3 regions of the Microbacterium sp. NPDC077663 genome follow, and region 2 is predicted to be linked to each of the others. Evidence: predicted binding sites of a transcription regulator. Region 2 holds the regulator's gene; each other region holds the start of a gene.
The links. Region 2 encodes HrcA, which represses chaperone genes, less so after heat shock. Its sites were predicted from a motif close to TTNGCACTCGNNNNNNNCGAGTGCNAA; they were not measured.
Positions count from the first base shown of each region.

Region 1: a site for HrcA is predicted at 2,401-2,427, ahead of ACIGEP_RS15435 (Hsp20/alpha crystallin family protein). Genes of this name have one in related genera too.
Region 3: a site for HrcA is predicted at 2,265-2,291, ahead of groES (co-chaperone GroES). Genes of this name have one in related genera too.

Region 1 covers NZ_JBITVE010000003.1:580,170-584,921, forward strand. The annotation lists gene ACIGEP_RS15425 (DUF2207 family protein) at 1-1,350, opposite strand, end outside; gene ACIGEP_RS15430 (MarR family winged helix-turn-helix transcriptional regulator) at 1,387-1,815, shown strand; gene ACIGEP_RS15435 (Hsp20/alpha crystallin family protein) at 1,890-2,339, opposite strand; gene ACIGEP_RS15440 (prolyl oligopeptidase family protein) at 2,479-4,530, shown strand; gene ACIGEP_RS15445 (DUF3459 domain-containing protein) at 4,577-4,752, shown strand, end outside.
Region 2 covers NZ_JBITVE010000001.1:1,181,908-1,186,659, reverse strand. The annotation lists gene ACIGEP_RS05825 (DUF1990 family protein) at 1-414, shown strand, start outside; gene hemW (radical SAM family heme chaperone HemW) at 414-1,631, shown strand; gene hrcA (heat-inducible transcriptional repressor HrcA) at 1,702-2,736, shown strand; gene dnaJ (molecular chaperone DnaJ) at 2,768-3,883, shown strand; gene ACIGEP_RS05805 (16S rRNA (uracil(1498)-N(3))-methyltransferase) at 3,886-4,623, shown strand; gene ACIGEP_RS05800 (HIT domain-containing protein) at 4,668-4,752, shown strand, end outside.
Region 3 covers NZ_JBITVE010000002.1:7,198-11,949, reverse strand. The annotation lists gene tsaD (tRNA (adenosine(37)-N6)-threonylcarbamoyltransferase complex transferase subunit TsaD) at 1-551, shown strand, start outside; gene ACIGEP_RS07635 (hypothetical protein) at 548-1,027, shown strand; gene ACIGEP_RS07630 (SAM-dependent methyltransferase) at 1,029-2,228, opposite strand; gene groES (co-chaperone GroES) at 2,380-2,676, shown strand; gene rarD (EamA family transporter RarD) at 2,818-3,756, shown strand; gene ACIGEP_RS07615 (ABC transporter substrate-binding protein) at 3,912-4,752, shown strand, end outside.

The DNA of each region.
Region 1 (4,752 bases), on a different contig from region 2:
CGCGATGAAGACGACGATCCCGCCGAAGAGTCCGATGAACGGCCACAGCGGATCGACCGCCCGATCGGTCAGCACGATCGTCGCGACGACGACCACGGCCACGAGCAGGGCGGCGACGAGAACCGGCACCGCGCGCACCCACGCGGGGACGTCGCGCCGCCAGCCGCGATCGCGCAGGGCCGACTCGGCCTCCTTCAGAATGCGCTGCGCTGTCGCGGAGAGCCGCGTGTCGGAGGTGCCGAACTCGAAACGATCCCCCGCCTTGCCGTCGGGGAACAGTCCCTGCAGGAGCGCCCGGCCATCGGCGTCGGCGCGTGAGGCGTCGACCAGTTCGGCGACGAGCTTCGCGGACCCCCATCGGGGCTTCTCCCCCTCGGTGATGCGGATGGATCCGACGATCGCCTGCTCGAGCACCTCGGCGGGGATGGCCTTGCCGGTCTTCTGCAGCAGCACCGCCGCGTGCAGCGCATCGACCCCCGCGGGCGGTTGCGATTCCGCGATCACCGTCGGCCTGCCGGCGCCGTCGGAGAGGTGGCGGCGGCGCAGCCACAGCGCCCAGCCCGCGACCCCGACCAGACCCGCACCGGCAGCCGCGTGGCCCCAGCCGAGCAGCGTGCCGAGGTAAGAGGTGTCGAGCGGTTCGAAGGTGCCGTCGGCGAAGCCGACCGCGAAGGTCAGCGATTCATGCGGACCCAGCCCGGCCTGCCGCGCGACAACCGTCGCACTCGAGCCGGACGTGTCGACGTTGATGCCGTCGCACGGCGTCTCGGCGCCGAACGGCCCGGCGTAGCACGCGAGCGCACCCACGGCATCCGCGATCTCGCCACCGAGGTGCAGCCTCGCGGTCACCTCACCGAACGACTGCGCCGAGTCGAACCCGTTCACGTCCCAGTAGAGCTCGAGTCCCGTGTCGGGGAACTCGCGCGTCACGTTGTCGAGCGCGTAGGTGAGGACGAAGGTCTGGCGGCCGTGGACGTAGTCCTCGGATCGCGCGGTCACGACCAATCCGTCCTCACCCTCGTCCGTCTCGACGACCTCCCACGGGTCGCCGCTCGCGTCCACCGCCGACTCGAAGCTCGGCCGCAACGGCTGACCGTCGTACTCACCCGGGATGACACGTCGGATGCCGCGGTTCTGATCGGTCTCGGGGAACACCGCCACGAACCGCTCGACGACCTGCATCCGACTCGTGCCGTCGTCGGCGCGAGTGAGGGTGTAGTCGACGTCGAGACTGTCGAATGAGAAGTCCTCGACGTCGGCGTTCGCCGCCTGCGGCGCCCCGATCAGGACGCCGAGGACGACGGCGACGACGGCTCCAGCACGGGCGAGACGACGGGACCAAGGCTGCACGCGGTCAACCCTATGAGCGACGCTACAGTTGACGCCATGACCGACCGCCGCCTCGCCATCGCCGCGTGGGAGAGCCTCTTCCGCGCGCAGCACGAGGTCTTGGCGGAGATCTCCCAGGACTTCGACGACGAGCATCTCTCGAGCGCCGAGTACGACGTCCTCCTCACGGTGACGCGGTGCGCTGAGCACACGGCCCGGCTGCGCGACGTGACGGCGAACATGTTGATCAGTCAGCCGAGCGTCTCGCGGCTCGTCGACCGGATGGTCGCGCGCGGGCTCATCTCCAAGTGCCCCGACCCGCAGGACGGCCGGGGGGCTCTGCTGCGCGCGACCGAGAAGGGCGCGACGATGTTCCGCCGACTCGCGACGACGCACGGGCGCACGATCGCCGAGCGGATGTCGGTGCTCACCGACGACGAACTCGCACAGCTCGAGAAGCTCACCGCACGCCTGCGCGGCGTCTGACGGAACGACGATCGCCCCGCACCCGAGACGGGGTGCGGGGCGATCGTCATCTCATCGCCGTGACGGCGCCGGGATCACTGGTCGATCGGCTGCGGCTCGCTCTCGCGGGCAGCGACGGTCGGCGCCGAACCGTTGGCGACGACCTCGACCTTGCGCGGCTTGGCCTTCTCGCTCACCGGGATGGTGACGGTCAGGACGCCGTTGTTGTAGGTCGCGGTGATCGCGTCGGTGTCGATGCCCTGGCCGAGGTTCAGCTGGCGGAGGAAGCTCGCGGTCTCGCGCTCGCGCGTGATCCACTTGACACCCTCGCCCGACGAGAGCGTGCGCTCCGCCCGGATCGTCAGCAGCTGGCCGTCGACGTCGATGTCGACCGAACCCGGGTCGATGCCGGGGAGGTCCGCGTTGAGGACGTAGTGGTCACCGTCGCGGTACAGATCCATCGGCATCCGTCGCGGGCCGCGGCGCGTGTCGAAGAGCGTCGACGCCAGGCGGTCGATGTCACGGAACGGGTCGTAGGTCGCCATGATTCTCTCCTTTGTTCATGTGGTCTCAAAGTTGAGCCTTCGCGGCTCAAGTAAGAAAAGATTAGCACTCTGGCATGTCGAGTGCCAACGGTTCTCGCAGGGCGAACGACCGGTCGAAGCGTGCCCGTAGGCTGACGTGATGAGCGCTGCCGAGACCGCCCCCGAACCCGCCGACCCCTTCCTCTGGCTGGAGCAGATCGACGGCGCCGAGGCCCTCGCCTGGGCCGCCGAACGGACGGCGGAGACCGAAGCCGCCTACGCGGGCGCCACCCGGGACGCGCTCGAGAGCCGGCTCACCGGCATCCTGCAGGACCCCGATCGACTCGTCGTACCGAGTCGTCACGGCGACCTCATGTACGACCTGTGGCGGGATGCCGACAACCCGCGCGGTCTCTGGCGCCGGACCCCGCTCGCCGACTTCGCGGACGGCTCCCCCGTCTGGGAGGTGCTCCTCGACATCGACGCGCTGGGGCGCGACGAAGGCCGGTCATGGGCGTTCGCCGGCGCGACCCACGGGCCCGTCGGCAGCGGGCGCGCACTGGTGCGCCTCAGCCCCGACGGCGGTGACGCCGCCGTCGTGCGCGAGTTCGACCTGGAGTCCCGGCGGTTCGTCGAGGAGACCCCCTTCACCCTCGGCGCCGACAAGCATCGCGTCTCGTGGATCGATCGCGACACCCTGCTCGTCGCGACGGCACTGCACGGCGGCGGTATGACGGACTCGGGGTACCCGATCAGCGCCCGCGCCTGGCGTCGCGGCGAGCGCCTCGACGACGCGTCCCCGATCGTCACGGGCTCGTCCTCCGACGTCGGGGTGTTCGTGCACGTCGACCGCACCGCGGGCACGGCGACACCGATCGTCGTCGTCGCGCACGACTTCTTCCACTCCGAGTCATGGGTCTGGGCCGGCGGCGAACCGCGCCTGATCGCCGTCCCGCAGGACGCCCACGCCGACGTGCACGGCGAAGTCATCGCCGTGCGCACCACCACACCATGGCGCATCGGCGACACGACGCATCCGTCGGGCACCCTGCTGCTGGAACCGGTCGAAACCGTGACGAGCGGCGACGGGTCCGACCTGCGGGTGGCCTTCACCCCCACCGACACCGCCGTCCTCGAGTCCTGGACGTGGACGAAGACCCGGCTCGTCCTGACCGTGCTCGACCGCGTGCAGAGCCGGCTGGTGTCGCTCGACCCCGCGACGCTGATGGGCGACGATCTCGACCTGGGCCTCGGCGACGATGACCTCTTCAGCGCGAACGTCGCGACCGCCGACGACGACGAGGACGATCAGATCTGGGTGGTCGCGCGCGGGTTCCTCACCCCGCCGACCCTCCTCGTGCTCGATCCGGGCGCCGCGCCGCGAGTGGTCGATCGCAGCCGCGCGACCTTCGACACGACCGGGCTCGTCGCCCAGCAGCACTGGGCGACGTCGGCCGACGGCACCCGCGTGCCGTACTTCGAGGTCGGCCCCCGCGAGCGCGCCGGCGCACTGCCCGTGCTGATGAACGGCTACGGCGGCTTCGAGCACGCCCTGACCCCCGAGTACCCGACGATCGTGGGACCGGCCTGGCTGGAGCGAGGCAGCGTCTACGTCGTCGCGAACATCCGTGGCGGCGGCGAGTTCGGGCCGGAGTGGCATCTCGCCGCACTCCGCGAGAACCGGCACCGCGCCTACGAGGACTTCGCCGCCGTCGCGCGCGACCTCGTCGCCCGCGGCGTCTCCACCCCCGACCGCATCGCCTGCCACGGGCGCAGCAACGGCGGTCTGCTCGTGGGCAACATGCTGACGCAGTACCCCGACGACTTCGGCGCGATCGTCTGCGGCGTCCCGCTCCTCGACATGCGTCGCTACACGCGCCTGTCCGCCGGCGCCAGCTGGATCGCCGAGTACGGCGACCCCGACGACCCGGCCGACTGGGAGTTCGTGAAGACGTTCTCGCCGTACCACCTGATCGAGCCCGGGCGGCGGTACCCGGCATCCCTCATCTACGCCGCGGCCAGCGACGATCGGGTGGGACCCGTGCAGGCGCGCAAGATGGCCGCCCGCATGGCGGACGAGACGGATGCCGAGGTGCACTACCTCGAGCCCGTCGAAGGCGGTCACGCGGGCACGATCGACGCGGCGGCCACCGCAGCACTCCACGCGACGATCCACGCCTTCCTCGACAGTACGGTCGGCCGCGCCGACTGAGGCGGGATCGCCGGGCCCTCTACGCTGGGGGCGGGAGGTCCACCGCATGAGCACCATGGGGGCCGTCGAGGACGGACTCGCTGCCACGCTGGCGGCCGTCGCAGAACGCACACGCGACGACGATGCCGCGGCCGACCGCATCCGCCGGCACCTTCCCGATCTCCGCGCCGCGCTCGGGCACCGGGGAGTCACGACGAACGAGACACTCGTCGAGCTCGTGAC
Region 2 (4,752 bases):
TCCGGCGTCGGCTTCGACGCCGACGGGAACGCGGTGCAGCCCAGCCGACTCGACGACGAGCAGCGCTTCGACGCCGATGGCGTCCCGTTCGCCAGCGCGGGGACGACGGTGCACGTGCGCGGCCGCGTCGGCGGGACGCGGGCGGATGCCGAACTCCGCGTGATCTCGGTCGTCGACGAGCCGCGACGGGTCGGATACTCCCTGGGCACGGTCGGGGGGTCGGTCGTCAGCGGAGAGGAGTCCTTCCTCCTCGAGTGGCGCGATGACGACGAGGTCTGGTTCACGGTCCGCGCCTTCGACAAGCCGACCGGTCTGCTGTATCGCGTCTGGCGCCCGCTCGTGAAGCGACGCCGTCGCGCGCTGTTCCAGGGGTACCTGCAGGCGATGTCGCCCATGTACGCCACCGGCTCCTGATGGGGTCGGCTCTTCCCCTCGGCGATCCGGCACCGGCCGACGGTGCTCTGCCCGCCGACGTGACCGTCTCGGACGACGTCGACTTCGGCGTCTACCTCCACGTCCCGTTCTGCCGGGTCCGATGCGGGTACTGCGATTTCAACACGTACACCGCCACCGAACTGCGGGGCGCCCGCCAGGACGCTTACGCCGACGAGGTCCTCCGCGAGATCGGGATCTCGCGGCGGGTGCTCGGCGACCGTGGACCGCTCCGGCCCGCGCAGACGGTGTTCTTCGGTGGCGGCACGCCGACGCTCCTTCCGCCCGGGGATCTGGCGCGGATGCTCGATGGCGTCCGGGGTGCCTTCGGGCTGGCCGACGGCGCCGAGGTGACAGTCGAGGCGAACCCCGACACGATGACGGATGCCGTCGCCGACATCCTCGCCGCAGCGGGCGTCACGCGCCTGTCGATCGGCATGCAGTCCGCCGTCCCGCACGTCCTCGCCGCCCTCGACCGGACCCACGACCCCGCGAACATCGCGACGGCCGTCGCCGCGGCCCGGAAGGCCGGTCTGGCGGTGAGCCTCGATCTCATCTACGGCGCGCCGGGGGAGTCGCTCGGGGACTGGCGGACCTCGCTCGAGACCGCGACGGCGCTCGCGCCCGATCACGTCTCCGCGTACGCGCTCATCGTCGAGGACGGCACGAAACTCGAGCGTCAGATCCGTCGCGGCGAGGTGGCTGCACCCGACGACGATCTGCAGGCCGACATGTACGAGCTGGCCGACGAGATGCTCGCCGCGGCGGGCTACGAGTGGTACGAGGTCTCGAACTGGACGACCGGCCGCGCCCAGCGCTCGCGGCACAACCTCTCGTACTGGCGCGGTCAGGACTGGTGGGGCTACGGCCCCGGCGCCCACAGCCATGTCGGCGGACTCCGGTGGTGGAACGTGAAGCATCCTGCGGCGTACGCCCAACGCCTCGCCGCGGGGCAGTCGCCGGCCGCGGGCCGGGAACGGCCGGATGCCGAGGCCCGCCGCCTCGAGGACATCCTGCTGCGCTCGCGCATCGCCGACGGCGTCGCGGTCGACGAGGCGACGGTCGCCGGGCGGCGGAATGTGGCATCCCTCATCGCCGACGGACTCGTCGACGGCGCCGCGGCGGTGCGCGGCACGGTCGTCCTGACCCGGCGCGGAAGGCTCCTCGCCGACGCCGTCGTCCGCGCGCTGACCGAGTGATCCGAGCACATCGCTCCGCGCGCGGTAGAATTGGCACTCCAAGATCGAGAGTGCCAGCGGAGGAGGGGTGATGGTCTCGGAACGCGGTCTGCAGGTGTTGCGCGCGATCGTCCAGGACTACGTCGACACGCGTGAGCCCGTCGGGAGCAAGGCGATCGTCGATCGCCACCAGTTCGGGGTGTCCGCCGCCACGATCCGCAACGACATGGCGCTGCTCGAGGACGAGGAGCTCATCACCGCCCCCCACACCTCGTCAGGCCGTGTGCCTACGGACAAGGGTTATCGGGTCTTCGTCGACCACCTCGCCGAGGTCCGTCCGCTGACGTCCGCGCAACGCTCCGCCATCGGCGCCTTCCTCGAAGACACCGGCGATCTGGACGATCTCCTGGTGCGCACCGTCCGCACGCTCACCCGCCTCACCGGTCAGGTCGCGATCGTGCAGTACCCCTCGTTCGCCAGGGCGAACGTCTCGCACGTCGAGGTCGTTCACCTCGGCGGCACCCGTGTCGTCATCATCGTCGTGACCGATACCGGACGTGTCTCGCAGCGCGTCGCCTTCCTCGCAACCGAGCCGACCGCCGACGAGGCCCAGCAGCTCAAGCTCGCGATGGCTGCGCTGCTGACCGGTAAGAGCGTGCGCGACGGTGCGGCCGCGATCGCCCGCATCCTCGAGGACGAGGCTCCCGCGCCGCGCGAGGAGAACCGTCGGATCGTCCTGCGGGCGATCGGCGAGGAACTGGACGAGTTTCGTTCCGATCGCATGGTCATGGCCGGTTCGGCGACCCTCGCCCGCCGCGAGGCCGACTTCCGCGGCAGCATCTACCCCCTGCTGGAGGCGATCGAGGAGCAGGTCACGCTCCTGCGCCTCATGGGCGAGATGGTCGCGGACGATCGGGGACTGGCGACCAGCATCGGCCGCGAGAACGAGCCGTTCGGGCTGGCCGAGGCATCCGTCGTCGCGGGCGACTACGACGCCGGCGGATCGCAGGCGCGCATCGGAGTCCTGGGGCCGACCCGCATGGACTATCCCACCAATCTCGCGGCGGTCCGTGCCGTCGCGCACTATCTGACGCGTCTGCTCGAAGAAGACGAGACGTCGCGCTGAACGAATCGGCCGTCGGGCCGGAGAGGTGATTGTGGCTGACCACTACGAGGTCCTGGGTGTCGCGCGCGACGCGAGCCCGGATGAGATCAAGAAGGCATACCGCCGACTGGCGCGCCAGCTCCACCCCGATGTCAACCCGGGTGAGGATGCGGCGGAGCGTTTCAAGCTCGTCACGCACGCGTACGACGTCCTGAGCGACCCGGATCAGCGCCAGCGCTACGACCTGGGGGGCGACGCGGGCGCCTTCGGCGGTTCGGGAGCGGGCTTCGGCGGCTTCAGCGACATCTTCGAGACGTTCTTCGGCGGGGGAGCGGGAGGGACCCGCGCGGGCCGTCCGCGGTCGCGCCGCGAGCGCGGTCAGGATGCGCTCGTTCGCGTTGACCTCACTCTCGGCGACGTCGTCTTCGGCGTCCACCGCGACATCGAGGTCGACACGGCGGTCCTGTGCGAGACCTGTCAGGGTTCGTGCTGCCAGCCCGGCACGCAGCCCGTCACCTGCGACATCTGCCACGGCTCGGGTCAGATCCAGCGGACCGTCCGGAGCCTGCTCGGCAACGTCGTCACGTCGCAGCCGTGCACGACCTGCCAGGGGTACGGCACGACCATCCCCTACCCCTGCTCCACGTGCCAGGGTCAGGGCCGTGTGCGCGCGCGCCGCACGGTGTCGATCGACATCCCCGCAGGCGTCGAGACCGGGCTCCGGCTGCAGCTGCCCGGCTCGGGCGAGGTCGGCCCCGCGGGCGGCCCGAACGGCGACCTGTACCTCGAGGTCACCGTCGCTGCGCACGACGTCTTCAGCCGCGACGGCGACGACCTGCTCGCGACCCTCGAGGTGTCGATGATCGACGCGATCCTCGGCACCAGCGTCACGATCGACTCGCTCGACGGACCGGTCGACCTCGAGATCCGTCAGGGTGTGCAGGCCGGCGACGAGCTCACTATCCGGGGCCGCGGGATCACCCCGCTCCGCGGCGAGCAGCGCGGTGACCTCCGCGTGGGCGTGCAGGTCGTGACGCCCTCTCATCTCGACCCGAAGTCGCGCGCACTCGTCCAGGAGCTCGCCAAGCGCACCCGTCCCGCACCGCCGCACCTGGCCGAATTCCACCCCGGGCTGTTCTCCAAGCTCCGCGGCAAGTTCAAGCGCTGACCGTGGCCCTGCACTTCCTGACCGAGGATGCCGCCGCCGCCCGCCCGGGCGATGTCGTGCAACTGACGGGCGCCGAGGCGCATCACGCCGCTGCGGTCCGTCGCATCCGGGTCGGGGAGGGAGTGACCGTCGGCGACGGCCGGGGTCTCTGGCTCACCGGCACGGTCGCGTCGGTCGCGCCGAAGGAGGTCGTGGTCGAGGTGGCGCAGCGCGAAGAGCATCCCGAGCCGTCTCCGCGCACGGTTCTCGTCCAGGCTCTCGCCAAGGGCGATCGCGATGAGCTCGCCGTGCAGGCGGCGACCGAGCTGGGTGTCGACGCCATCTTCCCCTGGCAGGCCGCCCGATCCGTCTCGCGTTGGGACGGCGCGAAGGTCGCGAAGGGCGTCGCGCGCTGGGAGACCATCGCCCGCGAGGCGGCCAAGCAGGCGCACCGCCCGTGGCTGCCGGGGGTCGCCGAGCCGGTGACGACGCGGCAGCTCGTCGCACACGCCGGATCGGCTCGGATGCTGGTGCTCGAGCCGACGGCATCCGCTGCACTCTCGAGCGTCGAGCTCGATGCGACCGACACCCGGGACGTGCTCCTCGTCGTGGGACCGGAGGGCGGCATCGCGCCGGACGAGCTCGAGCTCCTGCGTGGCGCGGGTGCGACGCTCGTGCGACTCGGCGACACGGTGCTGCGCACCTCGACCGCCGGTCCCGCAGCGCTCGCGCTCGTGAACCGGGCACTCGCGCGCTGGTGAGTCGGCACCGGCCGACGCAGGATGCCGCTGACTAGACTGGAGGGATGAGCGAGCCGTCGGTGTTCACCCGCATCCTCCGGGGTGAGATCCCCTCCGAGATCGTCGCGGAGACCGAGAACGTGTTCGCCA
Region 3 (4,752 bases), on a different contig from region 2:
TCGACAAGATCGCCCGGATCCTCGGTCTGCCCTACCCGGGCGGCCCCGAGATCGACCGGGCGGCCGCGTCGGGCGACCCGCAGGCGATCCGGTTCCCGCGCGGGATGTCGCGCGCGTCCGACATGGCCGCGCACCGCTACGACTTCTCCTTCTCCGGCCTGAAGACCGCCGTCGCGCGGTGGGTCGAGCAGCGCGAGGCGGCCGGGGAACCCGTGTCGGTGCCCGACGTGGCGGCATCCTTCCGTGAAGCCGTCGTCGACGTGCTCGTGACCAAGGCCCTCGACGCGTGCGCGCGTCACGATGTGCCCCGGCTTCTGCTGGGCGGCGGCGTGATCGCCAACAAGCGCCTCCGCGACGTCGCGCTCGAGCGCGCGCAGGCCGCCGGGGTCAGCGTCCGCATCCCGCCGCTGTCGCTGTGCACCGACAACGGGGCGATGATTGCGGCGCTCGCGTCCGAGCTCATCATGAGCGGTCGCCCCGCCTCTACCCACGCCTTCGGTGCGGACTCGACCCTCCCCGTCACGACCATCCAGGTGGAGCCGGCGTCATGACCGACGAGCGGATGCCGCCGCCCGCCGCGCCCGCTGCGGATCAGCCCGCCGCCGTCGAACCGGCATCCTCCGACGTCGTGCTCGCGCCGACCGATTCGGTCCTCCCGGGCGCGCACCGCGGCGGGTTCCGTCGGGAGCTGACGCAGCCCCTCCCGGTGGCGCCGCCGCTCGCGGTGCACCCGGACCCCGCCGAGGTCGCCTCTCCCGATATCCGCTGGATCCCGCCGGCGCCCGCGCTGCCGCGCAGCGCCGGGTGGTCGCTGCTGTTCGGGTCGCTGGCGCTCGTACTGGCGTGCTTCGTCGGCTGGGGCTTCCCGGTCGGTCTTATCGGTGTCGTGCTGGCGGTCCTCGCTCTCCGGCGCCCGTGGGAGAAGCGCGAGACGGCGCTGTGGGGACTCGGGCTCAGCCTCGGATCGTTGGTCTACAGCGCCGGGTGGCTGTGGTGGGCGGCCATGCAGGGCGGCCTCGCGGGCTAGGTCACACCCGGTCGGCGAGGACCGCGACCCGCTTCGCGCCGCGACCCTCGCCCACACGCGTCAGGATGAGCGTCGCGGATGCGTCGCCGCGCAGCGCGAGCTTGCGCCGGAACTGCGCGGGGTCGACGTCGACACCCCGCTTCTTGATCTCGATCGTGCCGATCCCGCTCGCCTGCAGGGCCGCGTTGATCGCCGGGACCTTCATCGGCAGCACCTCCCGCACGCGGAACGATTGCACGAAGGGGTTCGTCAGCGCGGCATCCGAGGTCAGGTAGGCGATGCCGTCGGCCACCATCCCCGCCTGCAGCTCGCGCGCGACCTCGCCGATCAGGCGCGCACGGATGACGGCGCCCTCGGGTTCGTGCACGAACGTGCCGAGCTCCCGGACGGGCTCGTCGGGGGCATCGGCCGCGGCGGTGAGTTCGGCCGCGGCACCGCCCCGGAGCACGAGGGCGGAACGGGTCGCGCCCGGGCGCCGCAGCGCCCGCGACCACAGCACGAGCTCGACGGTCGACCCGTCGACGCTGATCCACTGCGCCTCGACGTCGTCGGGGATGAGGCCCCGGTCCAGCCCCGGTCCGAGCTTGATGCCCACCGGCATCCGCTCCGCGAGGGCGAAGGCCCAGTCGAGCGACGGCGACCAGTCCTCGGGGCGGGTGCGGCTGGTTTCGCTGTGACCCGCCGTCCGGCGGGCGGGGTCCAGCCACACCGCGTCCCAACCGTCGAGGTCCGTGTCCTCGGCGCGACCGTGCCGCACCGTGACGGCGTCGCCGAAGGGCGCGAGGTTGTACGCGGCGAGCGCGGCGGTGGTCTCGTCCGCGTCGACGGCGAGCACATCGAGTCCGATGCCGGCGAGGCCGAGCGCGTCGCCGCCGATTCCGCAGCCGAGGTCGGCGACGCGGGCGATCCCGGCATCGCGGAACCGACCGGCGTGGCGGGCGGCGATCTCGAGACGCGTCGCCTGCTCGAGCCCCGCGCGGGTGAAGAGCATCCGGTCGGCGAAGGGACCGAACTTCGCCTCCGCCCGCACGCGCAGGTGGGCTTGTCCGACGACGGCGGACACCAGGTCGGGGGAGTGGCCGGCGGCGCGCAGGCGCGAAACGGCGGAGGCGACCTCGGAGGTGGATGGCAGGGGCCCGACCTCGTCGATCAGCCGCAGTCCCTGGGGTGTCAGGAGGGCGGTGAGTTCGGCCTGTTCCATTCCGCAAGCCTAGGCGCCGCGGCATCCGTCATCCTGTTGGCACTCGCGTTGCATGAGTGCCAACCGCGCTCTAGACTTTCGTTAGCACTCTCGCAAGGCGAGTGCTGATGAGTCTTGTCGCAGGACCCCACCAGCAAGAAAGAGGTAGACCGTGTCGGTTTCCATCAAGCCGCTCGAAGACCGCATCGTCATCAAGCAGGTCGAGGCCGAGCAGACCACCGCGAGTGGCCTGGTCATCCCTGACACCGCCAAGGAGAAGCCCCAGGAGGGCGAGGTCGTGGCCGTCGGCCCCGGCCGCATCGATGACAACGGCAACCGCGTTCCGCTCGATGTCGCCGTCGGCGACCGCGTCCTGTACAGCAAGTACGGCGGCACCGAGGTGAAGTTCGGCGCTGACGAGTTCCTCGTCCTGTCGGCTCGCGACGTCCTGGCGGTCGTCGTCCGCTGACGCCCAGCGATCAGCAGAGGGCCCGGATGCGTCGGCATCCGGGCCCTCTCTCGTTGTCCGCCATGCCGATGGCAGGATCCGCACGGCGGTCGGCAGTCCGCGGGATGTGTGCGCTGTCATGACCGTCGTAGGCTTGTGCTCATGACACCCGAGCAGGCCGCGCGCGAGAAGTCCCTGGGCGCGATCTTCGTCTTCTCGGCTTACGTGCTGTGGGGCTTCCTGCCGCTGTACTTCGTCAGCCTCGCGCCGACGACGCCCTGGGAGGTCGTCGGCTGGCGCATCCTGTTGAGCCTGGTCTTCTGCGTCGCGCTGCTGGCGATCACGCGCGGATGGGGTCGGATGCGGGTCATCCTGCGCGATCGCCGTCTGATGCTCTGGACCGTGCTGGCGGGCCTGCTCATCTACGTCAACTGGCAGGTCTTCCTCATCGGCACCCTCACGGGTCACGTCGTCGAGACGAGCCTCGGCTACTTCATCAACCCGATCGCGACCGTCCTGCTCGGCGTCATCGTGCTCAAGGAACGCCTGCGCACCGCGCAGTGGGTCGCCGTCGGTATCGCCGGGGCGGCCGTCATCGTGATCATCGTCGCCGTCGGGCGCGTGCCGTGGATCGCCCTGGCCCTTGCGGCGAGCTTCGCGACCTACGGACTCGTCAAGAAGAAGATCGGCCAGTCAGTGGATGCCGTGAGCGGCCTCACGCTCGAATCCCTCTGGCTCGTGCCGATCGCCGTCCTCCAGCTCGTCCTGGTCGGCGTCACCTCCGGCCTGACGATGGGCCGGGAAGGCACCGGGCACACGGTGCTGCTCCTGCTGGCCGGTGCCGTCACCGCGATCCCTCTCCTCTTCTTCTCCGCCGGCGCTCGACGCACCTCGCTCACCGTCGTCGGCATCCTTCAGTTCGTCGCCCCGATCATGCAGTTCCTCACCGGTGTCCTGATCCTGGGGGAGCCCATGCCGTTCGAGCGATGGATCGGGTTCGGCCTCGTCTGGGTCGCCGTGGCGGTCTTCACGGTGGACTCCCTCGTGTCCTCACGACGCAGCCGGACGGGGGCGCAGACGGTCGTCCCCGACCCGGTCTGAGCTGACCGATGCCGCTTTTCGCGGCCATTATGGGAGCGTGCCCACCTCGTTACACATCGTTAACGAACGGCAACATTGAGGAGACGAGCGCGCCGCTAGGTTGAACACACCGGGCTGGTCCCGAACTGACCCGTGTCACCACAGCAAGGAGCACAATGAGCGTTCTCTCCCGTTCGCGTTCCGCAAAGGTCATGGGCGCCATCGCCCTGATCGGTGCGAGCGCAATGGTCCTGGCCGGCTGCGCCGGTTCCTCGACCCCCACTGCCTCCGGCGGCGCTTCCGAAGAGCCCGCCGGTTTCGACTTCCCGGTCAACTGCGACGAGGCCGAACCGGCTTCGTACACCCCGGAGTACACCTCGACCTCCGAGGGTCCGGCCACCGACCTCGAGTACACGATCGGAACGGCCCTCCCCGTCACCGGTAACCTCGCCTTCCTCGGCCCGCCCGAGATCGCCGGCACCGAGCTCGCCGCAGCCGATGTGAACGAAGCCGCCAAGGGTGTGACGATCAACCTCGAGCAGGGCGACTCCGGCGACACCGACAACAAGGCGTACGAGACCGAGATCCCCCGCCTGCTGAACGCCGGCGCGACCGCGATCATCGGTGCCGCATCGTCCGGTACGTCGCTGCAGTTCATCGACCAGGTCATCGCGGCCGACGCCATCCAGTTCTCGCCGGCCAACACGTCCGCGGCCTTCACCGGCTACGAGGACAACGGTCTCTACTGGCGCACGGCTCCGTCCGACACCCTGCAGGGCGAGGTGCTCGGCAACCTGATCGCGAACGACGGCGCCGAGACCCTCGGCCTGATCATCCTCAACGACTCGTACGGCACGGGCCTCGCCTGCTTCACCAAGGCGGCGTTCGAGAGCGCCGGTGGTGAGGTCGTCTCGGCCGCCCTGTACAACACGGGCGACACGAACTTCTCGGCCCAGGTAGAGGACGTGCTGGCCGCTGACCCCGACGCGATCGCGCTGATCACGTTCGAAGAGGTCA